2 regions of the Georgenia wangjunii genome follow, and region 2 is predicted to be linked to the other one. Evidence: riboswitches for the same ligand, from Rfam matches in the RefSeq annotation. Region 2 holds a riboswitch; the other holds the start of a gene.
What was found. Region 2 has a riboswitch for thiamine pyrophosphate ahead of V2J63_RS06260 (YkoF family thiamine/hydroxymethylpyrimidine-binding protein). Riboswitches for the same ligand answer to the same signal wherever they lie in the genome.
Positions count from the first base shown of each region.

Region 1: linked by a shared signal. The riboswitch ahead of V2J63_RS02010 (thiamine ABC transporter substrate-binding protein) and the one ahead of V2J63_RS06260 (YkoF family thiamine/hydroxymethylpyrimidine-binding protein) in region 2 are both predicted to bind thiamine pyrophosphate.

Region 1 covers NZ_JAZGON010000001.1:443,643-456,957, forward strand. Annotated here, with positions in the region: gene V2J63_RS01995 (anti-sigma factor) at 1-703, shown strand, start outside; gene V2J63_RS02000 (ABC transporter ATP-binding protein) at 761-1,948, opposite strand; gene V2J63_RS02005 (ABC transporter permease) at 1,945-3,684, opposite strand; gene V2J63_RS02010 (thiamine ABC transporter substrate-binding protein) at 3,843-4,985, opposite strand; TPP riboswitch at 5,053-5,169, opposite strand; gene V2J63_RS02015 (DUF4235 domain-containing protein) at 5,280-5,534, shown strand; gene mnhG (monovalent cation/H(+) antiporter subunit G) at 5,616-5,981, opposite strand; gene V2J63_RS02025 (MrpF/PhaF family protein) at 5,978-6,577, opposite strand; gene V2J63_RS02030 (Na+/H+ antiporter subunit E) at 6,574-7,302, opposite strand; gene V2J63_RS02035 (Na+/H+ antiporter subunit D) at 7,299-8,891, opposite strand; gene V2J63_RS02040 (Na(+)/H(+) antiporter subunit C) at 8,888-9,412, opposite strand; gene V2J63_RS02045 (Na+/H+ antiporter subunit A) at 9,409-12,459, opposite strand; gene V2J63_RS02050 (hypothetical protein) at 13,034-13,315, shown strand, end outside.
Region 2 covers NZ_JAZGON010000003.1:9,355-26,464, reverse strand. Annotated here, with positions in the region: gene V2J63_RS06310 (DUF3263 domain-containing protein) at 7-303, shown strand; gene V2J63_RS06305 (LytR C-terminal domain-containing protein) at 328-972, shown strand; gene V2J63_RS06300 (phytoene desaturase family protein) at 969-2,447, shown strand; gene V2J63_RS06295 (glycoside hydrolase family 3 N-terminal domain-containing protein) at 2,653-6,384, shown strand; gene groL (chaperonin GroEL) at 6,643-8,274, shown strand; gene V2J63_RS06285 (MgtC/SapB family protein) at 8,391-9,119, shown strand; gene V2J63_RS06280 (glycoside hydrolase family 3 protein) at 9,218-11,218, opposite strand; gene V2J63_RS06275 (energy-coupling factor transporter transmembrane component T family protein) at 11,407-12,234, opposite strand; gene V2J63_RS06270 (ABC transporter ATP-binding protein) at 12,231-13,919, opposite strand; gene V2J63_RS06265 (ECF transporter S component) at 13,916-14,536, opposite strand; gene V2J63_RS06260 (YkoF family thiamine/hydroxymethylpyrimidine-binding protein) at 14,533-15,195, opposite strand; TPP riboswitch at 15,285-15,403, opposite strand; gene V2J63_RS06255 (DUF4031 domain-containing protein) at 15,454-16,353, shown strand; gene V2J63_RS06250 (class I SAM-dependent methyltransferase) at 16,364-17,095, opposite strand.

The DNA of each region.
Region 1 (13,315 bases), on a different contig from region 2:
CACGTGCCAGCACTGCCAGGACGAGCTCGCCGCGTACCGGCGGACCGTCGCGGCGGGCCGCGCGGGCGTCGAGCTCGAGCGCCCGGCCCCGTCCGTGTGGGACCGGATCGCCGCCGAGATCGGTGCCACCCCGGAGACCGGCAGCACGGAGGCGCCCGCCGTCCTCCCCGTGGCCGAGGCCGCCCCGCCGCCGGCACCAGCCGTCGAGCCCGCGGCACCGGCCGTCGACGGCCGTGACGAGCTCACGGGCCGCCGCGCGGAGCGGGAGCGACGCACGAACCCGTGGGCGCGACGCTCGGCGTGGATCGCGGCAGCGGCCTTCGTCGTCGGCGTCGGCGGCACGCTCGCCGTCCAGCAGCTGACCGCCCCGGGCGCGCCCGAGGTCCTCGCGTCGACCGACCTCGACCCGCTGCCGGGCTGGGACGCCTCGGGCTCGGCCGTCGTGGAGCAGGTGGGCGACCGGCTCGAGCTCGTCATCGACCTGCCGACCGGCGCCGTCGACGGCTACCGCGAGGTGTGGCTCATCGACCGACAGGTCCAGCGCCTCGTCAGCGTCGGCGTCCTCACGGCCGACGAGGGCCGCTTCGCGCTGCCGGACGGCCTCGACATCACCGAGTTCCCCATCGTGGACGTCTCGCGCGAACCGATCGACGGCGACCCCGCGCACAGCGGGGACAGCATCGTGCGCGGGGACCTCACCTGATCCACGACGCCTGGCTCTGCTGCCCCGGCAGGTCGCGGACCTGACGGGGCGGCGCGGCTAGCGGGGGACGACGACGGCGCCCGCCGGGTCGAGCCGGACGCGCACCTGGCCAGGCCCCTCGCCCGTCGGTCCCGCCACCGTCGCACCGGCCAGCGCTGTGGCGCGCTCCCCGCTCGGCAGGACGACGGTCAGCTCGGTGCTCCCGCGCCGGAAACGGGCGGCGACGACGTCCACCGGCGTGCCGCCGTCGTCGACGACGCGCAGCGCGGCCGGTCCGAGGCCGACGAGGACCGTTCCGCTCCTCGCGGCCGGCCCCACGCCGCCGTCCCGAACCACGCTGCCGTCCCGAGCCGCAGCGTCGTCCCGGCCCCTGGCGTCGTCCCGGACGGCGGCTCCGCCTGGGACGTCTCCGCCGCCGGAGCGCACGCCGCCGGCCGGGAGCGGCACGTCCCCGAGGACGGTGCGCGCGGCGCCACCTGCGACGTCGGCGGTGAGGAACGGCCCGTAGCCGAGGAACCGCGCCACGCGCTCGCTCCGCGGCTGCCGCCACAGCCGCGCCGGTCGGTCCACCTGGAGGATGCGCCCGGCGTCCATGACGGCGACGCGGCCGGCGACGGTGAACGCCTCGTCGTGGTCGTGCGTGACGTACAGCGCGGTGGTGCCGGCGGCGCGCAGGATGTCCCGCAGCTCGCCCGAGAGGTGCTCGCGCAGGGAGCGGTCGAGGGAGGAGAGCGGCTCGTCGAGAAGGAGGAGCCGGGGCCGGGGCGCGAGGGCCCGCGCGAGGGCGACGCGCTGCTTCTCCCCGCCGGACAGCGTGCTCACCGCGCGGGAGGCGTACCCGGTGAGACCGACGAGGTCGAGCAGCTCGCCGACCCGCTGGTCCCGCTCGGGCCGGCCGGCGCCGGCCATGACGAGCCCGTAGCCGACGTTGCCGGCGACGTCGCGGTGGGGGAAGAGCTGGCCGTCCTGGAACATGAGGCCGAACCCGCGCCGGTGGACGGGGACGGCACCGACGTCCTGCCCCGCGAAGAGGACGCGGCCGGCCGCGACCGGCTCGAGGCCGGCGACGGCGCGCAGGAGGGAGGACTTCCCGCAGCCGGACGGGCCGAGGAGCGCGAGCACCTCGCCGGCCGGGACCGCCAGGCTCACCCCGGCCACCGCCGTCGTCGCGGGGCCCGCATCCGTGTACCGGACCTCGACGTCGACCACCTCGAGGCCACCATCGGCCGTGCTGCGTGCGCTCACCACTCCCCCATCCTGTCCCCGCGCAGGCGCCCGGCCACGGCCATGACCGTGGCCGTGACGACGGCGAGGACGACCGACGCCGCGAGCGCCATGCCGTAGTTGTCCGCCCCGGGGCGCCCGATGAGACGGAAGATGACGACCGGAAGCGTCGGGCTCTCGGGCCGGGCGAGGAACGACGTCGCGCCGAACTCGCCGAGCGAGACGGCGAACGCGAAACCGAGGGCCAGCCCGAGCCCCCGGACGAGGAACGGCCCGTCGACGGTGAGCAGGACGCGACCGGGCGTCGCGCCGAGCACGGCGGCGGCCTGGCGCAGGCGCGGGTCGATCGCGCGGAGCACCGGCAGGACCGTGCGCACGACGATGGGCACGGCGACGACCGCCTGGGCGATCGGCACGACGACCGCCGAGCCGCGCAGGTCGACGGGGCCCTCGTTGAGGGTGAGGAGGAAGCCGAACCCCACTGTGACGGCGGAGACGCCGAGCGGCAGCATGAAGAGGGAGTCGAGGGCGCCGATGGCACGGCGCGCCGGGCGGCTGCGGGGGCGCCGGGAGACGACGAGCGCGACGAGCGTCCCCACCGTCACCGCGATGAGCGTGGCGTCGACGGCGATGCGCAGCGAGTTGGCCGTGGCCTCCCAGACGGTGACGCTGAGCGCGTTCGCACCGCCGGTCGTGCCGAGGTTGACGTAGTTGGCCAGGCTCCACGTGCCGGAGGCGCGGAAGGAGCGCACGAGGAGGTTGACGAGGGGCAGGGCGAGGAGCCCGACGACGACGAGTGCGGTCACGGCGGCCGGCGCGAGGTCCGCCCCCGGCCGAAGACGCCCGCCGGTGCGCTCGAGCAGCCGCAGGGGGCGGGCGGCGGCGGGGTCGGTCCGCAGGTCGAGCGCCCGCTCGCGCCGCTGGCGCGCCCGGGCCGAGAACCACAGCGAGGCGCCGACGACGACGAGCTGGACGACGGAGAGCACCGCCGCGGCGCGCAGGTCGAGGAACTGGGTGGTCTGCACCCAGATCTCCGTCTCGATCGTGCCGAAGCGCAGGCCGCCCAGGACGAGGACGATGCCGAACGCCGTCGCGCAGAAGAGGAAGACGATGGCCGCCGCCGAGGCGATCGCCGGCGTGAGCGCGGGCAGCGTCACCGTCGTGAACGCGCGCCACGGCGGCGCACCCAGGCTGCGCGCCGCCTGCTCCGGGCGCGGGTCGAGCCGCTCCCACATCCCGCCCACCGTGCGGACGACGACGGTGTAGTTGAAGAAGACGAGCGCCGCGACGATCGCCGGGAACGTCCCGTCGAGCCCGAGGAGGCCGAGCGGCCCGCCCTCGACGAGGAGTGTCCGGAACGCCACGCCGACGACGACGGTGGGCAGGACGAAGGGCACCGTGACGAAGGCGCGCACGAGCTCCCGTCCGGGGAACCGGCACCGGTAGAGCACGTACGCCCCCGGCACGCCGAGCAGCACCGCGAAGGCGGTGCCGAGCACGCCCTGCGCGAGCGTGAGCCCGAGGAGCCGCCACGTCCGCGGGGCGCTGAAGACGTCCGCGAACCCCGAGAGGTCGAGCGCGCCGTCGGGGAGGAAGCCCCGGCCGACGAGCGTGAGCACCGGCCACGCGAAGAAGACCGCGAGGAACGCGAGCGGCACCCCCGCAGCCAGCCCCCAGCCGGCGACGGCGCCCGGGGACGGGCGGGACCGACGGGTGGTCGGGAGTCGCCGGGTCCGGCTGTGCGCCGGGTCTTCCATCCGCCGCTCGTTCCTCGCGGCTCCCGCCAGACCCTCCACGACCCGGCGCACAGCCGGATCCGGCGTCGCGTCGCCCTCCGGTCCGCCCCCGCCGCCGGCGACCCGGCGCACGGGCGGCCCCGGCGCCGCCGCCGTCTCCGGGTCCGTCCCCTGCCCCATCAGCCGATCACGATCTCCGTCCACGTCGCGATCCACTCGTCGCGGTTGGCGGAGATGGCCTCGGGGTCGACGTCGTGCGGGGAGGGGGCGAGGGGAGCGAACCGCTCCCACTCGGCGGGCAGCTCGACGTCCTCGCGGACCGGGTACATGTACATCTGCCCCGGGATGTCCGCCTGGACCTCCGGGGAGAGGAGGAAGTCGATGAACGCCTCCGCCCCGGCGACGTTCTCCGCGCCGGCGAGGACGCCCGCGTACTCCGTCTGGCGGAAGCACGTGTCGAGGAGGACGCCGGTGGCCGGCTCCGAGGCGCCGTCGGGGACCTCGGCCGCGGGCGAGGAGGAGTAGGAGAGCGCGAGCGGGCGCGGGCCGGCGCCCTCGGAGCCGGAGAAGTCGACGTAGTAGGCGTCGCTCCATCCCGGGACCACCTTGACGCCGTTCGCGGCGAGCGCCGTCCAGTAGTCCTGCCAGCCGTCCTCGCCGAAGGCGCCCACCGTGGCGAGGAGGAAGGACAGGCCGGGCGACGACGTCGCGGGGTTCGTCACGACGAGCAGGTCCGCGTAGCGCGGGTCCGTGAGGTCCTCGAGGGTCACCGGCTCCTCGAGGCCCCGCTCGGCGAACCAGCCGTGGTCGATGTTGACGCACACGTCGCCGCGGTCGACCGCGGTGAGGTGGGCCTCGAACGGCGCCGGGCCCGTGGCCGCCTTGGACGTGTAGGGCGCGAGGACCTCCTCGCCGACGGCCCGGGCGGCGAAGGAGTTGTCGATGCCGTAGACGACGTCCCCGAGCGGGTCGTCCTTGGTGAGGACGAGCTGGTTGACGAGCGCGCCGCCGTCGCCCGGCGCCACCTGGGTGATCTCGTAGCCGGTGCGCTCGGTGAAGTCCGTGAGGAGCTCCTCGCTCAGGTTGAACGAGTCGTGCGTGACGACGGTGAGCGTGCTGGCGTCGTCGGACTCGTCCCCGCCGCCGGACCCGGACCCGATCGCGCTGCACCCGGCGAGCGCGAGGACGCCGGCCACCGCGAGCGCCGGGCGCGCGGCGGGGCGCCGGTGGCGACGTCCCTGCGGACGTCCGGCGCCCGGGCGGGCAGCCTCCGCGCCGGCGATGTGGCACGGGCGTGGGTCACCTTTGGACTGGTGGTTCATGGTCATGCTTCCTCCTCACACGTAAGGAGGGCCCGCGCCCGTCCGCGCCCGGGGGCACGAACGTCGCGGGGAGAGAATCCCGACTCCCTTCGCCGGTACTAACCGGTGCAGGTTCGAGGGTCTGCGGCTGTGTCCGCACTCTCAGCACCGTGCCCTTGCGGGTGGTGCTCCCCTGTCGTTCGTGCCCAACCCTATACGGGACGACGGAGGGGCCGGTGCGGCCCGGACGTCACGCCCGGCCCTCAGCGGTGGGACGGCGTGCACCCACGCCGCGGCATGGCTAGTTTGGGCGTCATGGACATCGGGTGGAAGCTGCTGAGCACTGCGTCGATCCTCGTCACGGGAACCCTCGTGCACAAGGCGATCGACTCGGGTTGGAAGGCCGCGACCGGCCACGAGCCGCCGAAGGACCCTGACGACCACGGCGTGAGCATGACCGAGGTCATCCTCTTCGCCATCGTCTCCGGCGCCGTCGTCGAGGTGAGCCGTCGCCTCGCACTGCGCGGCGCGTCGAAGTGGTACGGCGGACCGGTCGACAAGCACGCCTGACCCCGCCGGCCCTCCGGGTGCATCACCCGCAGCGCAAGCCGCTCGCGAGCGGGTCGCGGGCCGGAGGGACGGGACGGCGGGTCAGGAGTCCGGGGCGCGCTCGCTCTTCTCGAGATCCTGCGTGAGCTCGTCGACGACGAGCTGCTCGGCGTGGACCTTGCCGGTGCGGTAGCCGGCCCGCCCGAGCATGTGGGCCGAGATCGGGCCCGTGATCAGCTGGAACATGATGACGAGGACGAGCGTCCACGTCACGGTCGCGTTCCGCTGGACGAGGCTCACGCCGGCCATGAGGAGCATGAGCCCGAGCACCTGCGGCTTGGTCGCCGCGTGCATCCGGGAGAGCAGGTCGGGGAAGCGCACGAGGCCGAGGGCGGCGATGAACGCCAGGCCGGCGCCGAGCATGAGGCACACGGCGCCGAGGACGTCGGCAACCACGGTCCAGCTCATCGTGCACCTCCCACGTCGGGGGACCCGGCCGGTGCCGACGGGTCGCTGTCGTCTCGCTCGTGCGGTTCCTCGTTGCGGCCGAGCGAGAGGGCGTCACCGGGGTCGCCGGGGCTGCCCGCCGACGGTTGCCCGCCGGCTGCCTCCTCGGCCGATGCCAGCCCGGCGTGCGCCGCTCCCTGCCCGGCAACCGGGCGCGCCGGGGCGCCCGGGACGTCGAGCACGGCGATGACGACGCTCGTGTCGATGTCGTGGACGGGCGGCGCGTCGTCGGAGGCGAGTGCGTCGCGCTGGGCGAGCACCTCCGCCAGCTCGGCCTTCGTGAGGATGCGCGCCTCGTCCGCGGACTCGGCCGCCGCGAAGCGCGCGATCGAGACCGCGCTGACGAACCCGACGAGCGCGAGGACGACGAGGACGGGAACGAGGTCCGCCCGCCCCGTGAGGGCGGAGACGACGGAGACCGTGCCGAGGACGACGGCGGTCATGACGTCGACGGCGACGATCCGGTCGAACATGCTCGGCCCCCGCTCCATGCGGACGATGGCGAGGAGGGCCGCCGCCGCGAGCAGGGTGAACGTGATGACGTAGACGACGGTCATCGCTCCTCCTCCCGCACGTCCTGCGCGTCGTGCACCGGTGAGGTCCCCGCACCACCGCCGCTGCCGTCGTCGCGCCGGGCGTCGACCTGGGCCTGGGCGATGTCCCCCGCCAACGTCGAGCACTTCCCGGCCCGCGGGGAGCTGCCGGGCATGAGCCCGGCGTCGAGAAGCTCCTCGCGCGAGGCGAAGGCGCGCAGGATCCGCTCCTCCTGCGCGAGCACCGCCCGGTGGGCCTTCTCGAGCCCGTCCTTCGTCTCGACGTTGATGATGTGGATGTAGAGCGTGCCCGTGAGGCGGTGGGCCTCGACGACGATCGAGCCGGGCACGAGCGAGGTGAAGCCCGCCGTCATCGTGAGGTAGAAGTCGGAGTGGCTGCGCAGGCGCACCCGGATGACGGCGCCCCTCGGCTTGCGCCCGCGCACGGCGAGCCACGCGACCTCTCCCGAGGCGACGACGACGTCCCGCAGGAAGCGCGTGATGAGGAGGACGACCCCCCACGGACGGAAGCGGCCGTTGAAGGGGATGGCGGGCAGCGGCAGGACCGTCGTGACGACGAGTCCAACGATGAGCCCGTTGACGAGGTTCGCGAGGGTGAAGTCGCCCCACAGGAGGACCCACACGAGGGTGAGCCACACGAGCATGCCCCAGCTCGCCCGGAGGCGGCGGCGCGGCGGCGGGGTCGCGCCAGGAAGGTTGGCGACGGTCGCAGAGTCAGGAACGGTCATGGCGTCGCCCCCTCCGTCTCCTCGACGTCGTCGATGTCACCGGAGTCCTCCTGGCGCTCGCCCTCCTGCGTGACGTCGGGAGACTGGCCGGAGCCGCGCATCCCGTCCGGGAAGACGGCCTCGACGTACGGGGTGCGGGCGCGCAGGTCGCGCGAGGCGCGGTCGGTGTAGTCGTGCAGCGGGCCGGCGAGAACCGTGAGCGCGAGCGAGAAGACGACGAGCCCGGCGGTCGGGCCGATCATCCCCCGGGTGGACGCCGCCTCGGGCAGCTTCTCGGGCGCCTCCTGCCAGAAGGCCTGGTTCCACACCTTCGTGATGGCGTAGAGGGTGAGGAGGCTCGTGACGAGCGAGCCGGCGATGAGCGCCCACTCCAGCGCCCCGCCGTCCTGGACCCCCGCCTGGATGAGGCCCGCCTTGCCCAGGAAGCCGGACATCGGCGGGATCCCGGCGAGGTTCATGCCGGGGACGAAGAAGAGGACGGCGAGCAGCGGCGCGAGCCGGGCGAGGGAGCCGAGGCGCGCGAGCGACGTCGTCCCGCCGCGGCGCTCGATGAGCCCCGAGACGAGGAAGAGCGCCGTCTGGACGGTGATGTGGTGGACGACGTAGAAGATCGCCGAGGACAGCCCCGCGGCGCTCGACATCGCCACGCCCCAGATCATGTAGCCGATGTGGCTGACGAGGGTGAACGAGAGCAGCCGCTTGATGTCCTGCTGCGCCACCGCGCCGAGGATGCCGACGAGCATCGTCACGAGTGCCGCGACCATGAGGAGGTCGTCGAGCCGGCCACCGGGGAACAAGAGCGTCTGCGTGCGGATGATCGCGTAGACGCCCACCTTGGTCAGCAGTCCGGCAAAGACCGCGGTGACGGGCGCGGGCGCTGTCGGGTAGGAGTCCGGGAGCCACGCGTGGAGCGGGAAGATCGCGGCCTTGATGCCGAAGGCGACGAGCAGCATGAGCTGCAGGACGAGCTGGGTGCCGGGGTCGATGTCCGCGAGCCGGTCCGAGAGCTGCGCGAGGTTGACCGTGCCCGTCGCGGCGTACACGAGCGCGATCGCCGTGAGGAAGATGATCGAGGACACGAGCGAGACGACGACGTAGATCGTCCCCGACCGGATGCGCTCACGGGACCCACCGAGCGTGATGAGGACGAAGCTCGCGACGAGCAGGATCTCGAAACCGACGTAGAGGTTGAACAGGTCCCCGGCGAGGAAGGCGTTGGAGACCCCGGCGGACAGGACGAGGTAGCTCGGGTGGAAGATCGCCACCGGCGCGCCCTCGTTGCCGTCGGCCACGCCCTGCGCGAGGGAGTAGAGGAGGACGGACAGGGTGACGAGCACCGACACGACGAGCATGAGCGCCGAGAGCCGGTCCGCCACGAGCGCGATGCCCACGGGCGCCGCCCAGCCCCCGATGTCGATGACGAGCGGGCCGTCGTTGACGGCGACGAGCAGGATGACCGCCACGACGAGGACCGCCGAGAGCGCGACGACCGAGACGATCTGCTGGATCTTGGGGTAGCGGGCGAGCGCGAGCGCCACGCCGGCGGCGATGAGCGGGATGAGGACAGGCAGCGGGACGAGCTCGTTCATCGCAGGGCCTCGCCGTCGTCGGCGCCCAGGGCCGCGCGGTGGTGGCCGCGCCGTGCGTGCTCGTCGGCGGTCGCCGTCTCGTCCCGGGCGCTCGCGGCGTCCTCGGCGAGCGAGGTCCCCGGGTCGTCCGTGCTGCGCTCGGGCACCTCGTTGAGCGCGGCCCGCCGCGCGACGCGGCGGTCCTCGAGGTCGTCCTGGACCTCGTCGTGGCCGTTGAGCTGCCACGAGCGGTAGGCCATCGACAGGAGGAAGGCCGTCATGCCGAGCGTGATGACGATGGCGGTGAGCACCATGGCCTGCGGCAGCGGGTCGCTCATCTCCTCCGGCGGCACCGAGCCGACGAGCGGCGGCCCGCCGGCGCGTCCCCCGGCGATGAGGAACATGACGTTGACGCCGTGGGAGATGAGCGTGATCCCGACGACGACCCGGGTGAGGCTCCGCTCGAGGAGGAGGTAGACGCCGGTCCCCACGAGGACGACGACGAGGACGACGAGCGCGAGGCTCGGGCTGGTGTCGATCACGGGACCCTCCCGTCGGTCGTCGCCGGGCCGGCGGGCTGGAAGTCGGGACCCGCCGCGTCGTCGGACGTGGCCTGGGGGGAGTCGTGCGCGACGTCGGGGGCGGCGTTGCCCTCGAGCTCGCCCTGGCGGTCCACCTCGGCACCGAGGCTGCGCAGGATGTCCAGCACGAGCCCGATGACGACGAGGTAGACGCCGATGTCGAAGAAGAGCGTCGAGACGAGGTGGAGCTCGCCGAACGGCCCGAGGTCCGCGTCGAAGACCGTCGACTGGAGCACGTCACCACCGAAGAGGAGGGGGATCGCGCCGACGCCCGCGGAGAGGAAGAGGCCGGTCCCGAGCAGCCAGCCGGCCTGGACCGGCGCCGCCTCGCCGAGCTCGTACCGGCCACCGGCGAGATAGCGCACGGTGAGCGCGATGCCGGCGATGAGGCCACCCGCGAAGCCTCCGCCCGGTGAGTTGTGCCCAGCGAAGAGCAGGTACGCCGAGAACACGAGCATCGTGTGGAAGATGAGCCGCGTGCCGACCTCGAAGATGACCGAGCGGCGCTGGGGCGCGAGCGTCGCGCCGCCCGTCAGCCACCGCTGGCCGCGCCCGGGGGCGCGCAACGCGGGCGAGGGGGCCGCCGTGTCCGGCTTGCGCAGCGCAGCGCCGCGGTCCGGGCCGCCGGCCCACACACGCGGCAGGGCCATGGCGTCGGAGAGCTGGGCCGTCCGGTCGATCCGCCCACCCCGAGCGCGGATGAAGACGAGCGAGGCGACGCCGGTCGCGGCAACGAGGAGCACGGAGAGCTCGCCCATCGTGTCCCAGGCGCGGATGTCGACGAGCGTGACGTTGACGATGTTCTTGCCGTAGCCGTACTCGTAGGCCTCCTCCGGGAAGACCTCCGAGACGGGAGGCGCCACCCTGGAGCCCGCGGCGACCATGGCGAGCGCGCCGAACGTCAGGCCGGCCACCGTGCCGAGGGCGGCGCGCCACCAGCGTGAGACGGCGAGGGGGCGGTTGGAGAAGTAGGCCGGCAGGCGGCGCAGGACGAGGATGAAGACGACGAGCGTGATCGTCTCGACGAGCACCTGGGTGAGCGCGAGGTCGGGTGCGCCGTGGAGCTCGAAGAGGACCGCCACGCCGTAGCCGACGACCCCGACGAGGAGCACCGCCTTGAGGCGGCGCCGGGCGCGTGCGGCGAGGAACGCCGCGATGGCGATGACCGCGACGACGACGGGCTGGATCCCGTTGTCCCACAGGCGCACGTCGGTGGGCAGCGTCCCGCGGACGAGTGCCGCGCCGCCCCCGAGGACGACCGTCGCCCCGAGGATCGTCGACAGGTACCCCGGCAGGGAACCGCGCTGGACGACGGCGGTGACGTCGGCGGAGACGTTCTCCAGGCCGCGCATCGTGCGCCGGTAGACGCCCTCGGCCCCCTCGGTCGCCGGCATGGCGGCCTGGGCGCGCTCGACGCGGTCCCGCCCGAGGAAGAGCACGGCACCGGCGCCGAGGATCGCCACCGTGAGGAGGAGCGGCAGGCCGAACCCGCCCCACAGGGTCAGGTGGCCGGCCTCGCCGGGGTAGGTGTTCGCGAACGGGGCGAGCAGGCGCTCCGTCGGGCCCGGGGCGAGGCCGACGACGACGCTCGCCACCGCGAGGACGACCGGGGGCGCGAGGATGAGCCGGGACGTCCGCTGCGGCTCGGGCGCCTCGACGCCCTCCTTCGAGGCGAAGGCCCCCCACATGAAGCGCAGGCCGTAGGCAGCCGTGAGGATCGAGCCGACGACGATGCCGGCGAGCATGAGCGCGTCGACCGTCCCGCCGCGGTGGACGAGCGCCTCGAGCGCCGCCTCCTTGGCGACGTACCCGGCCAGGGGCGGCAGGCCGATCATCGAGGCCGTCGCGATGCCGGCGCTCACGGCGGCGACCGGCATCCGCCGGCCGAGCCCGCTCAGCTCGCGCAGGTCACGCGTGCCCACCGACCAGTCGACGATCCCGACGACGAGGAAGAGGCACGCCTTGAACATCGCGTGCGAGGCGATCATCGCGAGTCCGGCGAGCGCGACGGCGCGGTCCCCGTACCCGACGAGCAGGATGATGAGGCCGAGCTGGCTCACGGTGCCGAACGCGAGCACGAGCTTGAGGTCGTGCTGGCGCAGGGCCCGGTAGCCGCCCAGGAGGAGCGTGCCGGTCCCGAGGACGAGCACCGTCCAGCGCCAGACGGGCAGGTCGGCGAAGCCGGGCGCCATGCGCGCGATGAGGTAGACGCCGGCCTTGACCATGGCCGCGGCGTGGAGGTAAGCGCTCACCGGGGTGGGGGCGGCCATGGCCGAGGGCAGCCAGAAGTGGAACGGCACGAGGGCGGACTTGCTCACGGCCCCGACGAGGACGAGGACGACCGCGGTCGGCACGAGGCCCCCCGCCGGTGGCGACGCGACGAGCTCGCTCAGCCGGTAGCTGCCCCCCTCGACCTCGCCGAGGGCGATGAACCCGGCGAGCATCGCCAGCCCGCCGAACGTCGTGACGACGATGGCCTGGACCGCGGCCCGGCGGGAGCTCTGCCGGTCGTGGTAGTGGCCGATGAGCAGGAAGGAGAAGACCGTCGTCAGCTCCCAGAACACGTACAGCAGGAGCGTGTTGTCCGTGGTGACGAGCCCGAGCATCGCGCCCGCGAAGGCGACGAAGACGCCGGCGAAGCGCCCGAGGTTCTTCGCGCTGGCCGAGAAGTAGGCCGCGCAGTAGACGAGGACGAGGGCCCCGACGCCGCCGACGAGCAGCACGAGGAGCCACGCGAGCGTGTCGAGACGGAAGTCCAGGGACAGCCCGAGCGCGGGCACCCAGGACACGGTCTGCGTCGGGAACGGGCTCCCCACGACAGGCATCGGGCTGAAGCCGGAGCTCGCGGCATCGCCGGCGCTGAGGACGGCCGGCGTCTTCGTCAGCGCCCACACGAACGCCGTGGCCGGGACCAGCGCGAGGACGGCGAAGAACCGCCGTCCCCAGACCTTGACGCATGCAGGTGCGACCATCGCCACCACGAGGTGGATGATCAACAGCTGCAGCACTGGCCGCTCCATGGTCGTCAGCGGGTCGGTCAGGACGTTTCCCCGGACGGCCGACGCGTGCGTTGACCATCCGGACGGCCGACGCGGGCGTTGACCATGACGGCGGGCCACAGCTGGGCCGAGATTCGCCTGCACAGGGCGGTTGCATCCTAACAAGCAGTTCACCGGCCTCGCCCCTCCGCCGCTGCGGTGGTCGCCCCGGGCGCCGGAGGGGTGAGAGACGCCGCGGGCGCCCCGCCAGGCGCCCCGCCCCGGCCGCGCCGAGACCCTGCGCACCGGGAACTTGTGCAACGGTTGTGAACAACCCTGTGGACGGCAGGTGAACGTCCGGTGCGCGCCGGTGGGCACGGCCGGTCGCGACCGACGGACGACGGACGTGAGCGGTGGACTAGCCGCGGTTCCGCCCGGTTCCCGCTCCACATCCGCCGCCCCACCGTCCGCCCCAGAGAGGCGCACGGGCACGTCGTCGCCCGCTCGAGAGGCGCAGATCACGTCGAGGGTCCACGATGGTCCGGTGAGTTCGCGTCAGTAGTGGTGCGAAACCGATTCAGGTCCATGACCGAAGGGACTGACAATGACTGACGGATACACGCGGCCGGCTGGCGACCCCGATCTTCTCGGGGGTCCCGTCCCGCCGCCCCCCACACCTCCCGCCCCGACGACCCCGCCGGCCCCGCCCTCGCCGTACGAGCAGACCTCGTCCGACTCCGGCGGCGTCAAGGACGCCGCCAAGGGTGAGGCGTCCAACGTCGCGCAGAACGTCGGCGACAACGCCAAGAAGGTGGCCGGCACGGCCGCCGAGGAGGCAAAGAGCACCGTCGCCGAGGCATCCCGCCACGCGAAGGGCCTCCTCGAC
Region 2 (17,110 bases):
GGAGACATGGACGCAGCGCACGCGATCGACGCTGGTACCGCCGACGCCGCCGCCGCCCTGAGCGACACCGAGCGCGAGATCCTCGCCTTCGAGCGCCAGTGGTGGAAGTACGCCGGCGCCAAGGAGACGGCCGTGCGCGATCTCTTCGGCATGAGCGCCACCCGCTACTACCAGGTGCTCAACGCCCTCATCGACTCCGAGGCCGCCCTCGCTGCGGACCCGATGCTCGTCAAGCGGCTGCGCCGGATGCGCCAGGCGCGTCAGCGCGAGCGCTCCGCCCGCCGTCTCGGCTCCACCCTGTAGCCACCCAGCGGTTAGCCTGCTGGGGTGAGCACCCAGTACCCCGAGGACGAGTTCGACGTCGCCGGCCGCGAGCGCGGGCCGGAGGGGGTGCACCGCGCGCCGCGCTCGACGCTGGCGGCGGTCCTGCCGTTCGTCCTCGTCCTCGTCCTCGTCCCGCTCCTCGCGTGGGGGGCGGTCAGCTTCCTCTCGGGCGCGAACGAGGGCGGTGACGACCCCGTCGCAACGGCTTCCGCCACGACGGACGACGGCGCCACCCCGGCTCCGACCGACGGCGCGACCGACGGCGGCACGGCTGAGCCCGAGCCCACCGACCCCGCCACCGACGAGCCCGAGCCGGCGGAGGAGACGACCGAGCCCGAGGAGGAGACCGAGACCCCTGACGCGGATGTCGACACGTCGGTGTCGATCTCGGTCCTCAACGGCGCGGGCATCACCGGCCTCGCCGGCGACGCTGCTGCCGAGCTCGTCGATGCCGGCTTCGGGAGCACGGTCGCCGCCGACTACGCCTCCGGCTCCCCGGACACGACGACGCTGTACTACCGCGACGGCTCCCTCGCCTCCACCGCCGAGGCGATCGGGGAGATCCTCGGCATCACGAACCTCGTCGAGGCGCCGAGCGCCACGCAGAACGTCCAGATCGCGATCGTCCTGCGCGCGGACTACGCATGAGCCGCGAGGCCCGGGACGTCGTCGTCGTCGGGGCGGGCCCGAACGGGCTCGCCGGCGCGGTCACGATGGCCAGGGCCGGGCTCGACGTCCTCGTCCTCGAGGCGGAGTCGACGATCGGCGGGGGAGCCCGCACGCACGCGCTCGGGCTCGCCCCGGACGTCGTCCACGACATCTGCTCCGCCGTCCACCCCATGGCGGTCGCGAGCCCCTTCCTGCGCCAGTTCGACGTCGCCGCCCGCGGCGTCGAGCTCCGCACCCCCGACCTCTCCTACGCCCAGCCGCTCGACGGCGGCCGCGCCGGCCTCGCCTACCGCGACCTCGAGCGCACCGTCGAGAGTCTCGGCGCCGACGGCCCGGCCTGGCGCTCGCTCATGGCGCCCCTGGCTGCCGAGCCGGAGGCCGTCACGGCGCTCGCGCTCGGGGACAAGAGGTCCGTCCCGGCCGAGCTGCGCTCCGTCGCCGGCGTGCGGACCGCCGTCGCGTACGCCCTGCGCGCGCTCGAGCAGGGCACCCGCGCCTGGGACGCGCGCTTCACCGGCCCCGAGGCTCCCGCGCTGCTCACCGGCGTCGCCACGCACGCGATCTCGCCGCTGCCGACCCTCGCCACCGCCGGGGTGGCCCTCCTCCTCGGGTCCCTCGCGCACGGGACGGGCTGGCCCGTGCCGGTGGGCGGCTCGCAGGCGATCGTCGACGCCCTCGCGGCCGACCTCCTCGCCCACGGGGGCGAGATCCGGACCGGCACCCCGGTGACCACGTGGCGTGAGCTGCCGCGGGCCCGGGCCTACCTGTTCGACACGACGCCGCGCGCGCTCGCCGCGATCTGGGGCGAGCGGATGCCGTCCCGGGTCCGCAGCGCCTTCGAGGACTTCCGCTACGGCAACGCCGCGGCGAAGGTCGACTTCGTGCTCTCCGGCCCCGTCCCCTGGCGCCACCCCGAGGTCGGCCGGGCCGGCACCGTCCACCTCGGTGGCACGCGCGGCGAGATGGTCGCGGCCGAGGCCGCGATCAGCGCCGGACGGCACGCCGAGCACCCCATGGTCCTCGTGAGCGACCCGGCCGTCACCGTGCCTGAGCGGATCGTCGGCGGGCTGCGCCCGCTGTGGACGTACGCGCACGTCCCCGCAGGCTCCCCGCGGGACGTCACCGAGGACATCACGGCCGAGATAGAGCGGTTCGCCCCCGGCTTCCGCGACGTCGTCGTCGCCTCGCGCTGCGTGCCCGCCTCGCGGATGAGCGACGAGAACGCCAACTACGTCGGCGGAGACATCGCGGCCGGGGCGATCACGTTCTGGCGCATGTTCGCCCGTCCCCGCGCCGCGCTCGACCCGTTCTCCGGCGGCATCCCCGGGGTCTACCTGTGCTCGTCCTCCGTGCCCCCGGGGCCCGGGGTCCACGGCCTCGGTGGCTGGTACGCCGCCGGCCGGGCGCTGCGCTCCCGCTTCGGCATCGACGCCCTCCCCAGCCTCGCTCCCTGAGGACGGTCGCCGCCCTCGTCGCTGGGCGCCCACGGGCCGGACCGCGCATTGACTGTGGCCGGGGCCACACCTATGGTCGGCTCAAAGGTCCACAGCGTCGTGGGTGCCTCGGGCCAGTGGCCGGTACGACCGGCCGCTGGCCCGTTCCATCCCGGGCTGGCCGCGCCGCGGCCGGCCGGCGGCGCGCGCCCGTCGGAGGTTCCCCGTGTCTCGCGCCACCACCCCCGCCCGCACCGCGGTCATCGCTCTCGCCGCCGTGCTGGCGCTCCTCGCTTCGATGGTGGCCGGGCTCGTCGTCGCGCCGGCCGGTGCGGCCGTCGACGAGGAGGGGGTCGCGGTCATCGAGGACTTCGAGGGCGCGGACCCCGTCACCGTGAACGGTCCCGTGGGGATCTACCCGTGGAACTACGAGGGCGAGAGCCCGGAGCTGAGCGTCGCCGAGCTCGCCGGCGGCAACCACGTCCTGCGCGGGGACTACACCGCCGTCGGCGGCCGCGGCTTCATCCACGACCTCGAGCAGCCGGACGACTGGTCCGCGTTCGCGGGCATCCGCTTCCGCTGGGACAGCGCGGGTGCGGGGAGCTCCCCGACGGCTCCCCCGGCCTTCGCCATCGAGCTCCGCCTCGGCGGGGACAGCGGTGCCAACGCGGGACTGTGGACGACGACGGTCACCCCGCCTTCCGGCGGTGGGCTCCAGCCGGTCAGCATCCCGTTCTCCAGCTTCGTCTGGCGCGGGGACTACCAGCCGCCCGGCGCCGTGCAGACGGAGGAGCCACCGCTCGACCACGCGTGGGGGTACGCGATCACGCTGCCGGTCGGGGCGTCCGGCTCGTTCTACATGGACGACGTCGAGCTCTACGGCGCCGCCCAGGTGGGCACCGGCGTCGACGTGAGCGCGACGCCCGTCGTCGCCGTCGACGGGGGCGAGGTGGCCGACGTCGTCCTCACGGTGACGACGCCCGACGGCGAGCCCCTCGCCGACGACGTGACGCTCACCTACTCCACGGGTGGCGGCACGGCCGTCGCCGGGACGCACTACGAGGCGGTGACGGAGGAGGTGGTGACGTTCGCGGCGGGCACGGCCTCCGGAGCGACGCGGACCGTCTCGGTGACGACGCTCGCGCCGGCCGCGGAGGAGGACGTCGCCCGGACCATCGCGGGCACCCTCGAGGTCGACGGTGCGGAGCTCGAGGGCGATGCCCCCGTCGTCGTCGTCAACGCCTACGGGATGGCCTATCTCGACGCGGCCCTGTCCGCGCAGGAGCGCGCGGCGGACCTGCTCGCGCGGATGGACCTCGCCGAGAAGGTCGGGCAGATGGCGCAGGGCGAGCGGGCCTCGCTCGCCGGCGACCCCGCGCAGGTGGCCGAGCTCCGGCTCGGCTCGATCCTCTCGGGCGGCGGGTCGACGCCGACGCCGAACACGCCCGAGGCGTGGGCGGACATGGTCGACGGCTTCCAGCTGTGGACACGGCTGACGCCGCACCAGATCCCGCTCATCTACGGCGTCGACGCCGTCCACGGGCACAACAACCTGCCCCAGGCGACGATCTTCCCGCACAACATCGGCCTCGGTGCGAGCCGCGACCCCGTGCTCGCACGGCTGGCCGCCGAGGTGACGGCCACGGAGACCCGGGCCACCGGCGTGCCGTGGACGTTCGCCCCGTGCCTGTGCGTCACCCGCGACGAGCGGTGGGGCCGCAGCTACGAGTCCTTCGGCGAGGACCCGGGCCTCGTGTCTGCGTTCACGACCGTCGTCGAGGGGCTCCAGGGCACGGACGAGGACATGTCCGCACCCGACGAGGTCCTCGCGACGATCAAGCACTGGGTGGGTGACGGCGGCACGAGCTACGTCGACACCCCCGGCGACGCCTACAAGATCGACCAGGGCGTCACCGAGGTCACCGAGGACGAGCTGCGGGAGGTCCACATCGCCCCGTACGTCCCGGCGATCGCGCGCGGCGCCGGCTCCCTCATGCCCTCCTACTCGAGCGTCGACCTCACCGACGACGACGAGGGCCCGGTCAAGATGCACGGCCACGACTACCTCAACAACGAGGTGCTGCGCGGTGAGCTGGGCTTCGACGGCTTCACGATCTCGGACTACAACGGCATCGACCAGCTCCCCGGCTCCTACCCGGAGCAGGTGCGCGCCGCCGTCAACGCGAGCGTCGACATGGCGATGGAGCCCGCCGACTTCGCGGCATTCATCACCACGCTCACGGACGAGGTCGGCTCCGGCGGGGTGACGCAGGCCCGGGTCGACGAGGCCGTCACGCGGATCCTCGTCGCGAAGTTCCGGCTCGGGCTCTTCGACGAGCCGTGGGCGGACCGGACGAACGTCGACGCCGTCGGCTCGGCCGGGCACCGCGCCGTAGCCCGGGAGGCCGCGGCGGCCTCGCAGGTGCTCCTCGCGAACGAGGACGGCCTGCTCCCGCTCGACCCGGCGGCCTCGCTCTACGTCGCCGGCAGCAACGCCGACGACGTCGGCAACCAGTCCGGCGGCTGGACGGTCTCGTGGCAGGGCATGTCCGGCGACGTCCTCGCGGGCGCCACGTCCATCTTCGAGGGCATCCGGGAGGTCGCGCCGGACGCCGCCGTGACGTTCAGCGAGGACGCCACGGCGCCCATGGCCGGCCACGACGTCGGCCTCGTCGTCGTCGGGGAGACCCCGTACGCCGAGGGGCAGGGCGACGTCGGCGTCGGCGGCCACGACCTCGAGCTGAGCGCCGGGGACCGCGCGGCGGTCGACGCGGTGTGCGCGGCCATGGACTGCGTCGTGCTCGTCGTCTCCGGGCGGCCGCAGGTCGTCACCGACCTCGTGGGCGTCGACGCCCTCGTCGCCTCGTGGCTGCCGGGCTCGGAGGGGGCCGGTGTCGCCGACGTGCTCTTCGGTGCCCGGCCGTTCACCGGCCGGCTGCCGGTGAGCTGGCCCGCCGCCGCGGCAGACGTGCCGGTCAACGTCGGTGACGAGGACTACGTGCCGCTGTACGGGTTCGGCTGGGGGCTGCGGACCGACGCGGCGCAGGACCGGCTGGTCGACCTGCTCGACCGGGTGCCGGCGGGCCACCCCCCGCGCGCGGCCCTCGAGGTGCTCGCCGAGTCCCCGGTGTGGTCCGAGGAGGGGCGGGTCGACGAGCCGGAGCGCGCGCTCGACCTGCTGCTCACCGCGGCGCAGTACCTGGCCGTGGCGCCGCAGGACACCACCGCCGGCGCCGACGTCGACCGGGCGATCGCCGACGTCGTCGTCTCCCTCGCCCGCGACCTCGCCCAGGCGGCGATGGTGGCCGACGACGACGTCCCGGAGGATGCCGTCGCGGTCGCGGCGGACGCCGAGCACGAGCTCCACGCAGGCGACCCGGAGGCGGCGGTCGTCCTGCTGGCGAGCATCCTCGGGCTGAGCCCGACGGCGCTCGAGCTGCCAGGTGCACCGACCGACGTCGTCGCCGTGGCGGGGGACGGCCGGGCGACGACCACGTGGAGCGCCCCGGGGGACGACGGCGGGTCGGCGCTCGTGGGCTACCTCGTCACCGCGTGGGTCGACGGCGTCGCGCAGAGCTCGACAGGCGCCGACGGGGCCGCGACGGAGGCGACGGTGACCGGCCTGCGGAACGGGACGACGTACACGTTCACCGTCGCGGCGGTCAACGCGCTGGGGGTGGGGGCGGACTCCGCGCCGTCGAACGCGGTGACGCCGCAGGGCGCCACGCCGACGCCGACGGACCCGACGCCGACGGACCCGACGCCGACGCCGACGGACCCGGGAACGACCCCGCCGGGTGGTACCCCGCCCGGCGGCACGCCGCCCGGGGGGACCCCGCCAGGTGACGGGGCCCTGCCAGACACGGGCGCCACGGTGACCGGGCTCGCCCTGCTCGCGACGGTGATGCTCGGAGCAGGTGCGCTCGCGCTGGTGCGGCGGCGCGCGCTCGCGGGCTGACAGCCAGCGGCGGTTGGGGGACGGGCGTCCTCCGGTCGCCTGCGCGCGTCGGCACGGCTCCCGCGGCGCACCCCGACCTTGCACTCGGCACCCGAGAGTGCCAAGATCGGGGTTAGCACTCTCGGCATGAGAGTGACAAGAACGACGAGCCAGGCAGTGAGGCTCGGGCACCGGCGGGATGTGACCGCGGGCTCGCCCGGGTCGTCCGTCGCGGGCACTGCCCTGGCCCACCACGCCACAAGCGGAGGTTCAACCCCAATGGCAAAGCAGATTGCCTTTGACGAGGAGGCCCGTCGCGGTATGGAGCGAGGGCTCAACATCCTCGCCGACACCGTCAAGGTCACCCTCGGCCCCAAGGGCCGCAACGTCGTCCTCGAGAAGAAGTGGGGCGCTCCCACGATCACCAACGACGGCGTCTCCATCGCCAAGGAGATCGACCTCGAGGAGCCCTACGAGAAGATCGGCGCCGAGCTCGTCAAGGAGGTCGCCAAGAAGACCGACGACGTCGCGGGCGACGGCACCACCACGGCCACCGTCCTGGCCCAGGCGCTCGTGCGCGAGGGCCTGCGCAACGTCGCCGCCGGCGCCAACCCGATCGCGCTCCGTCGCGGTATCGACAAGGCCGTCGCGGCCATCACCGAGCAGCTCCTCGCCTCGGCCATCGACATCGAGACGCGCGAGCAGATCGCGGCCACCGCCTCGATCTCCGCCGGCGACCCGGCGATCGGCGAGATGATCGCCGAGGCCATGGACAAGGTCAAGGCCGAGGGCGTCATCACCGTCGAGGAGTCGCAGACCTTCGGCCTCGAGCTCGAGCTCACCGAGGGCATGCGTTTCGACAAGGGCTACATCTCGCCCTACTTCGTCACGGACCCCGAGCGCCAGGAGGCCGTCCTCGAGGACGCCTACGTCCTGCTCGTCGAGTCCAAGATCTCGAACGTCAAGGACCTGCTCCCCCTCCTGGAGAAGGTCATCCAGGCCGGCAAGCCGCTCGTCATCATCTCCGAGGACGTCGAGGGCGAGGCGCTCGCCACCCTCGTCGTCAACAAGATCCGCGGCACGTTCAAGTCCGTCGCCGTCAAGGCCCCGGGCTTCGGCGACCGCCGCAAGGCGATGCTGCAGGACATGGCCATCCTCACCGGTGGTCAGGTCATCTCCGAGACCGTCGGCCTCAAGCTCGAGACCGCTGACCTGGAGCTCCTCGGCCAGGCCCGCAAGGTCGTCGTGACGAAGGACGAGACGACGATCGTCGAGGGCGCCGGCGAGGCGGACCAGATCGCGGCCCGCGTCTCGCAGATCCGCGCCGAGATCGAGAACTCCGACTCGGACTACGACCGCGAGAAGCTCCAGGAGCGCCTCGCCAAGCTGGCCGGTGGCGTCGCCGTCATCAAGGCCGGCGCGGCCACCGAGGTCGAGCTCAAGGAGCGCAAGCACCGCATCGAGGACGCCGTCCGCAACGCCAAGGCCGCTCAGGAGGAGGGGATCGTCGCCGGTGGTGGCGTCGCCCTCATCCAGGCCGCCAAGGACGTCTTCGAGACCCTCGAGCTCGAGGGCGACGAGGCGACGGGCGCGAACATCGTCCGCGTCGCGGTCGACGCACCGCTCAAGCAGATCGCCGTCAACGCGGGGCTCGAGGGCGGCGTCGTCGCCGAGCGCGTCCGCAACCTGCCCACGGGTCACGGCCTCAACGCCGCGACCGGTGAGTACGAGGACCTCCTCAAGGCGGGCATCAACGACCCGGTCAAGGTGACGCGCTCCGCGCTGCAGAACGCGGCGTCGATCGCGGGCCTGTTCCTCACCACCGAGGCCATCGTGGCCGACAAGCCGGAGAAGAACCACGCTCCGGCCGGCGGCGGCGGCGGCGACGACATGGGCGGCATGGGCTTCTGACCCAGCCTCACCCGCACGTCTGATCGGACCGAAGGGCGGTACCCCACCAGGGGTGCCGCCCTTCGGCGTCCCAGGTGCCGCCGGCCGGATCGCGGCGGCGGCCACGCAGCGGGACGATGATCACCGTGTGGGACCTGACGAGCGAGACGACGACGAGCCTGCAGCTGCTCGCGCTCGCCTTCCTGCTCTCCGGGGTCATCGGCGCCGAGCGGGAGTTCCAGCAGAAGGCGGCCGGCCTGCGCACCCACATCCTCGTGGGCACGGGTTCCGCGACGTTCACGCTCGTCTCCGTGTACGGCTTCACGGCCATGGCCGCCGACGGCACCCCGCACGACCCCGGCCGGATCGCGGCGCAGGTCGTCACCGGCGTGGGGTTCCTCGGCGCCGGCGTCATCTTCACCCGCAGCAACGTCGTGCGCGGCCTGACGACGGCGGCGACCATCTGGGTCGTGGCAGCCGTCGGCATGGCCGCCGGAGCCGGGCTCCCCGTCCTCGCGATCGCGGCGACCGCCCTTCATCTCGTCGCGGCCCTCGTCCTCGCCCCGATCGCTCGGCACATGCCGACGGTGGACCGCGACCGCGTCCTCGAGCTGCGCTACACGGACGGACACGGCGTGCTGCGCACGATCCTCGAGACCGCGACGGAGCAGGGGTTCACCGCCGCGATCCTGTCCTCGACGGTCGGCGACGACGACGTCACCGGTGCCGACGGCGGCGCCGGGCGCGTGGTCCACCTGCGCGCGAGCTTCACCGGCAAGCCGCCGCAGCACGACCTCATCCGCGCGCTCGCCGGCCTCGACGGCGTCCTCCACGTCGAGGGCCGCCACGACGACGACCGCGACTGACGGCGCCGACTGACGACTCGGACTGACGACCTGGATGCCTGGACGAGGAGACCCCCGGTAGCGGAAGGGCTCCGGGGGTCTCCTCGATCGCGCGAGTGCTAGGGCTGGTGCTGCGCCCGCGTCCTCCGTGCCATGAGGGCGAGGCCCGCACCCAGCAGGACGAGGGCACCGAGGGCGCCCGCGGCGACGGGCGCGCCGGTGGCCGGCAGCTCGCCCCCGGGCGCGGGGTGGCCCGGGGCCGGCGGGGTGGTCGCGCCGTCGTCGTCCGCGGGAGGCGTGGTGCCTCCCGGAGCGGGCTCGGTCGGCGTCGGGCTCGGCTCCTCGCCGGTGGGCTCCTCCGTGGGCTCCGGGTCCGGCGGGTAGCTGAGCCCGGCGCCGTAGGCGTAGACGTCACCGACCGTGACCGGCAGGCGGCCACCCGGCGCGGCGTCGCCGACGAGGACGTTGGCGAGCCCCTCGAGGACCGGGGTGGAGGAGACGGCGTTGACGTTGAGCGCGTACGTGGCCACGGCGGCGTCGGCACCCGCCGCCCCGGCGAGGTCGTACGGGATGCCGAGCGAGACGACGACGACCGGCTTGCCGGTCGCGAGAAGCCCGTCGACGAGCGCCTGCTGCTCGGTGGGCATCGTCGAGAACGTGTAGGTCGTCGCGATGACGACGTCGGCGTCGGCGGCGGCCTCGACGGCCGCGGCGATCTCCGTGGCCTCCGGGCGGCGCGGCGTCTGCGTGGACGTGGCGTCGACCCCGCGCTCGGCGAGGTCCGTCGCAAGGACGTCGGCGCGCTCGGGACCCGCGACGTGGACGCTGGTGCCCGCGTCGAGCGGCAGGACGTCGCCGTCGTTCTTGAGGAGGGTGATGCTGTCCTCGCCGATGCGTGTGGCCTCGGCGACGAAGTCGTCGCTGCCGACGATCTCGTCGGCAGCGACCGGGTCGACCGTGGCGTCGTCGAAGAGCCCGTAGTCGCACTTCGTCTCGAGGATCCGCAGCACGGACTCGTCGATGCGCTCCTCGGTGACGTCACCGGCGAGGACCGCGTCGTGCAGGGCCTGTGCGGCTTCCTCGGCGGTGTTGCCCGAGAGCAGGACGTCCGCCCCGGCCTGCACCGCCATGACGCCGGCTTCGCCCGTGCCCCACCGGTCGCTGATCGCTTGCATTCCCATGCCGTCGGTGATGACGAGGCCGTCGAAGCCCATCTCCTCGCGGAGCAGTCCCGTAAGGACGGCGGGGGACAGCGTCGCCGGCAGCTCGTCGTCGATGGCCTCGACGACGATGTGCGCCGTCATGATGGAGTCGGCGCCGGCGTCGATGGCCGCCTGGAACGGCTTGAGGTGGACGGTCTCGAGGGTCTCGCGGTCGAAGCCCACGGACGGGAGACCGAGGTGGGAGTCCGACTCGGTGTCGCCGTGCCCGGGGAAGTGCTTCGCCGAGGTCAGCACGTCCTGTGCCTGCTGCGCCGCGGTGTACGCGGCGACGTGCTCGGCGACGAGGTCGGCGTCCTCACCGAAGGAACGGACCCCGATGACGGGGTTCGCCGGGTTCGTGTTGACGTCGGCGACCGCCATGAAGTTCCAGTTGATCCCGATGGCCGCCGCCTCGGCGCCGGTGATCGCGCCGGCGAGCGCGCTGTCCTCGACCTCACGGGTCGCACCGAGACCCATGGGGTAGGCGAGCCCGGTGGCGTCGGGGACCTGCTGCTCGACCCCGTTCTCCATGTCGGCGCCGATGAGGAGCGGGACCCCGCCGTACTCGTCGGCCCACGCCTGCATCTGGTTCGTGTAGCGCGCGACGTTGGCGGCCGCTCCGCCGCGGTTCTGGATGATCCACGTGCCGAAGCCCCACTCCTCGAGCTGCGCGCGGACCTCCTCGCCCGGCATCGGCGCTTCGCCCTCGGAGCGTCCGGGCTGTGACATGACGAGCTGGCCGATCTTGTGCTTGAGGCTCATGCCCTCGAGGGTCGAGGCGGCTGTCGCCTCGCACGCGGGTGCTGGGGCGGCCAGGGGCGCGGCGCTCTGCGGGAGCGCCTGGGCGGGGCCCGCTACGCCGGCGCCCGCGACGAGCGCGGTAAGTGCGGTGGTGGTCAGGACTGATCGGGTTCTCACGCGGTCTCCTCGAGTCCTAGCCCGGGCAGGGAACAGGACGCGACATGTGGGCTAGACCACTGAGCCTCCCCTCCGAGCGAGGTCGGTGTCAACGGTCCGACGCCGGAGCCCGCGACCGGCGGGTGGTCGCGCCGCCGTCGTCCGCGAGGAGTGGTGCCTCCGGCGGCCCGGGCGACGGCGGGGCCCGGTCAGCCGAACACCCCGAGGGCCTCCCACCCGACGAGCCACCTGGCTCGCCAGGCCACGGTGATGACGATGCCGACAGCACCGAGGGTGACCACCGCGAACAGTGCGTCGCGGTGGTCGAGCGGGACGGGCCGGAAGACCGTGCGTCTACCGGCTCCGAGGCCTCGCGTCTCGAGCGCGATCGACATGCGTTCGCCACGCCGCAGGGTGGTGACGAGGGTCGTGAAGGCAGCTCTCCGCAGCGCGCGCACCGAGCGCGGCAGCCGCCGCGCCGTGCCGGCGTGGTGCGGCTCGCGCGCCGCCTGGGCCAGGCGGATGGTCTGCCACTGCTCCGGCAGCTGCTCGAGCAGGCGGTAGCCGGCGAGGACGGCGTAGGTCAGCTGGGGACTCAGGCGCACGTGCTGGTGCAGGCTCGCCATGAGGCGCGCGCCGTCAGTGCTGAGGACGAACGCGACCGAGAGCGTGCCTATGAGGAGCGTCCGGGCGGCGAGGGAGGCCCCGACGCTCAGCCCTTGGGCGCTGAGGTCGAAGGGGCCGACCCACGCGACCGCCGTACCGGGCCGGGTCACGGCGTTGACCATGAACAGGCTCAGCGCGAAGAACGCGAACGGCAGCTGGGCCAGGGCGACCGTGCGCCAGGGCACCTTGCCCGCGTACCGCACAGCAGGCAGCGCGGCGACGTAGAGGACGGTTGGCGTCCAGGGGTCGAAGATCGCCATGAGCAACGCCGAGATCACGAGCAGCACACCGAACTTCACGCTGGGGTTGCGCCGGTGCAGGTAGGAGTCGACGGCCAGCGGCCGTCCGAACGCCGGGATGAGCTCGTTCACCGGACCGCCGCCCCCGGAGCCGCGGCGCGGAGCGCCGTGTCGAGCATGGTGAGCACGCCCCGCAGGTCGAGCCCCGAGCCGTGCCACGCCCGCAGCGACGGGGGCAGGCGGAGCCCGGCGCGGGAGAGCAGTGCCGTGTCGGACAGGACGAGCTCGGCCGGGCCGTGCGCCACGACGGCGCCGCCGTCCATGACGGCGACGTCGTCGGCTATGCCCGCGACGAGGCGCAGGTCGTGGCTGACGAGCACCACCCCGCGGCCCTCCGCCGCGAGGCCCCGCAGGGCGCTCGCGACGGCATGGGTCGTGGTTCGGTCCTGCCCGAAGGTGGGCTCGTCGGCGAGGAGGACGTCGTCGTCGAGCACCGCCATGGCCGCCAGTGACAGCCGGCGCTGCTGGCCGCCGGAGAGGCGGAAGGGGTCCCGGTCCGCCAGGCCACGGAGCTCGAACCGGTCGAGCACCTCGTCCACCGTGGAGAGTCCGCCGGCGCCCCCGCGGCCGTACCCGATCTCCTCGCGCACCGAGCGGGTGAGGAACTGGTGCTCGGGCTCCTGGAAGACCATGCCGATGCGCCCGCCGTCGAGCCGGCCGGTGACGGGCGCGAGCCCGGCCAGCCCCAGCAGCAGCGAGCTCTTCCCCGAGCCGTTGCGCCCGAGGACGGCGGTGATCCGCCCGCGCCGCACGGCGAGGTCCACCCCACCCACGACCGGGCGCCCCCCGCGACGCACACCGAGACCGACGGCACGCAGCACGACGTCACCGTCTGTCGTCGCGGGAGGCCGGAGGGGCACGCCACCGGTGCGGTCGGCGAGCTCCCGGACGGCCTCGCGTGCCACCTGCGCTCCGGCGCCGACGGGTCGCCGGAGCGCGGCCGACAGCTCCGCGCGCAGCGGTAGCCACGAGCCCTGCGCGGCGAGCCGGGCGCCGTCCGCGAGGAGCACCTCTTCCGTCGCACCGCGCGCCGCGACCGTCCCGTCAGCATCGAGGACGACGACGCGAGAGGGGAGCCAGGGGAGCTCGTCGAGCCGGTGCTCGATGAGCACCGAGGAGCGGGCGCCCTCGTCATCGCGGGTCTGGCCCGCCGCGAACGCCCGGCCGACCTGCTCGACCCCGACCGGGTCGAGGAGGGCCGTCGGCTCGTCCAGCAGGAGCACCCGCGGATCCGCCACGAGGGCGGCAGCGAGGGCGACGCGCTGGCCCTCGCCGCCGGAGAGCTCGCTCGTCCGGCGGTCGACGAGGTGCGCCGCGCCCACCGTCTGCAGCGCCCGGGCGACCCGAGCTCCGATCTCGTCGCGGTCCACGCCGCGGTTCTCGCACGCGAACGCGACCTCGTCGAGGACGGTCGGCAGGCACAGCTGGTCGGCGGGGTTCTGCGTCAGCGTCGCCACCTGGCCGGCGAGGACCGCCACAGGCGTATCGCGCGGGTCCAGGCCGGAGACGCTCAGCTCGCCGGTGACCTCGGCGTCGACGGTCTGGGGGACGATGCCGGCCAGCACGCGCAGGAGCGTGCTCTTGCCGGAGCCGGAGGCTCCCATGAGGAGCAGCTGCTCGCCCGGTGCGAGATCGAGGTCGACCTCGCGCAGCACCGCGTCCGCCGCGTGCGGGTAGCGCACGCCCAGCCCCCGCGCGCGGAGACCACCGGCGTACGCGCCCGTCGCGCCCCGGTCGCCGCCGGCGGGGCTCGTCATCGCGAGCCGGCCTGCGCTGCCCGCTGCGCCCGGCCGATGGCGTAGTTGTCGAGGACGCCGGTGCGAAGCAGCGCGTCACCGATGACCTTGGCGAGCAGCCCGCACAGGACGACCCCGCTCACCACCTGGAAGCCCACCCGGAGGGCGAAGTAGTCCTGCCCGAGCCAACCGAAGCGGACCATCCCCAGCACGAGGTTGAACGCGGCGGCGCTGATCCCGGACAGGACGAAGACGGTCCAGCCGTAGCGGCGGTAGCGGGTGAGGGCGAACGGCAGCTCCGCGCCGGCACCCTGGACGAGCCCGACGAGGAGCAGCATCGGCCCGACCGGTGAGGCGAGGAAGACGACCTCGACGACGGAGGCGATGATCTCCACGACGATGCCGACACCGGGCTTGCGCACGATGTACAGCGCGAGCGGTGCGACCACCATCCAGCCACCGATGAGGACGTTCTGAGCGAGGTCACCGAATGGGCCCATCGCCACCTGAAGCGGTCCCCACGCCTGGACGAGCAGCCAGTAGAGGAATCCGAACACGACGGAGAGGGCGGCGAGGAGGACGAGGTCGTGCAGGCTCAGGCCGCGCCTTCCCGGACGACCGTCGGCCCGCGCGCTCATCGCGCACCTGCCGTGGTGCTCGGGGAGTTGAGGGAGATCGTGGCGTGGCTCGTCACGTGGCGGACGACCCGGCCGGCGGCCAGCCATCCGTCGCCGACGGTGGTGAGGACGTCGGCGAGGTCCCCGTCGAGCCGCGTGGCGAAGTGCTCGGCGCGGGTGAACGTCCCCAGCTCCTTGGCGCGCTCGATGACCGCGTAGATGGCGGCCATGTGGTCACCGCGGCCGGTGGTGGCGTCGCCGTCGTCGAGCGGGTAGAGCGACCAGTGGGCGGCAGCGCGCAGCCCCGTGGGAGCGAGGGCGGGCACGCCCGCCGGTGCGTAGGGGTCACCGTCTCGGAGCTCGCACGTCACCTCGCCGGGGCACCCGCGGGAGAGGAGGACGTGGGCCACGGTGTGCACGCCGGTGCTCGCCGCGGCGGCGATAACGGCGCGCAGGTAGGTGAGCACGTCGATCTCGGAGCCCTGGACGAAGGTGGAGACGTCGTCGGTGGTGACCTCGAGGGCGGAGGCGTCACCGGCGGCGAGGGCGTCGAGGATGACCGGGACGAAGTCCGTGGTCATCGGGTGGAGCGAGAAGCGGGCGCCGACGCCGTAGGAGCGCGGGTCGGGTGGCGCGGGGCTCGCCGTGGCGGTCTGCTGCGGCTGGATGGTCTCGGGCATGGCAGGGTCCTCTCTGTGCCGGACCCCGGTGAGCGCACGACGCCGTCTCGTACGTCCCGCATCGCGCGCGGGTGCACGGATGCGGGGGTACGGCGACAGATGCCCTACTCCCTACGCTGGTACTAACCAGTTCAGGTTCCTCGGGTCTGCGGGTAGGACGGGTGTCCATCCGCACTCTCAGCGCCAGTGCGCTCCCCGGGGGCTGTCGTGAGCAAGCCTAGCCTCCTCGGTGGGCGAGCGGGGCCCTAGGCTCGTCGGGTGGCCATCCTCATCGACGAGCCCCGGTGGCCGGCGCACGGCACCCTGTGGGCGCACCTCGTCTCCGACGCGAGCGAGGCCGAGCTCCACGCGTTCGCCCGAGCAGCCGGCCTGCCGCCGCGGTCCTTCGACCTCGACCACTACGACGTGCCGGCCGCACGCCACGCCGACCTCGTCGCTGCCGGTGCGGAGCGCGTCTCCGCCCGCGAGCTCATCACCCGGCTGCGCGCGAGCGGCCTGCGCGTGCCGGCCGTCGACCGGCACGGCAGGCGGGTGGCGCTCCTGCGCCAGCGGTGGGACGGCGTCATGCCCGGTGCCGCGGCCGTCGGTGCCGCGCTCCTCGAGCGGTGGCAGGAGCCGCACCGGACGTACCACTCGCTCGCGCACCTCCGGGCCGTCCTCGACCACCTCGACGCGCTGCGGTCCGACGGCACGCCGGTGAGCCGCGTCGTCGTCGTCGCCGCCTGGTTCCACGACGCCATCCACGGCGGTACGTCCCCGGCGGACGAGGAGGCCTCGGCGGCGCTGGCCGAGCGGCTCCTGCCCGGCACCGGCATGGACGTTGGTGAGGTCGGCGAGGTCGCCCGGCTCGTGCGGCTGACCGCGACGCACGACCCGGCATCCGGCGACGACGCGGGTGCCGCCCTGTGCGACGCCGACCTCGCCGTCCTCGGCGGCCCGCCGCAGAGCTACGCCCGGTACACCGCGGCCGTGCGGCGCGAGTACGCCGACGTCCCCGACGACGCCTTCCGCCGCGGCCGGGCCGCCGTGCTCAGGCAGATCCTCCGCATGCCGAGGATCTACCGCACCGCCGCCGGCCGGGCGCGCTGGGAGGCGCAGGCGCGGGCGAACATCGCCGCCGAGCTCGCGTCGCTGGGGGCGCCGCCCGCCCCGCCGTGACCCCTGCGGCTCAGCGTGCGCGAAGTACGTACTGGGCATCGATCCCGTCCTCCGAGTACACAGCGTCCTCGATGGCGAAGCCGCTGCGCTCGATCGTCGGCTCGAGCAACCAGGTGAAGGTGGAGTGCTCGTCGCGGACGTGCTCCTCGAGCTCTTCCCGGCTCCACTCACCCTCGACCTGCGTCCCTGCGGTGGCGCACCACGCGTCGATGCGCTCGGTCGCCTCTCCGGGTCCGAAGTTCCATACGACGTCCGACAGCCGCAGCAGCCCACCCGCGCGCAGCATCGCGCGGATCCTCGTGAGGGCGACGGCCTTCCAGAAGTCGGGGAGGTGGTGCAGCGCGTAACGGGAGTAGACGACGTCGGCTGGGGCGCCCGTGTGGCTGTAGGTGAGGAACCCGGCACGGACGACATCGACGTTGGTGAGCCGGGCCTCGTCGACGCGCGCCCGCAGGCGCGCGAGCATGACGGGCGAGATGTCGACGGCGACCACGCGGCCCCACGCGGCTGCGGCGGCGAGCGTGAACTGGCCCGTCCCCGCCCCGAGGTCGACGACGACCGACTCCGCCACCACTCCGAGGCGCTGGAGGAGTGTCACCTCGTCGGCGGCGCCGGCGTCCATCTTCGCGTCGTAGCGCGCTACGTGGGCAGGATCGAGGTTCTCCCGACCCGCGCTGGACAGTTCGTCGAAGACCCAACCGGGGGCCCCTGTGACCGGCTGCGCGGCCATCTCATGGCTCATGCCTGATCGTCGCAG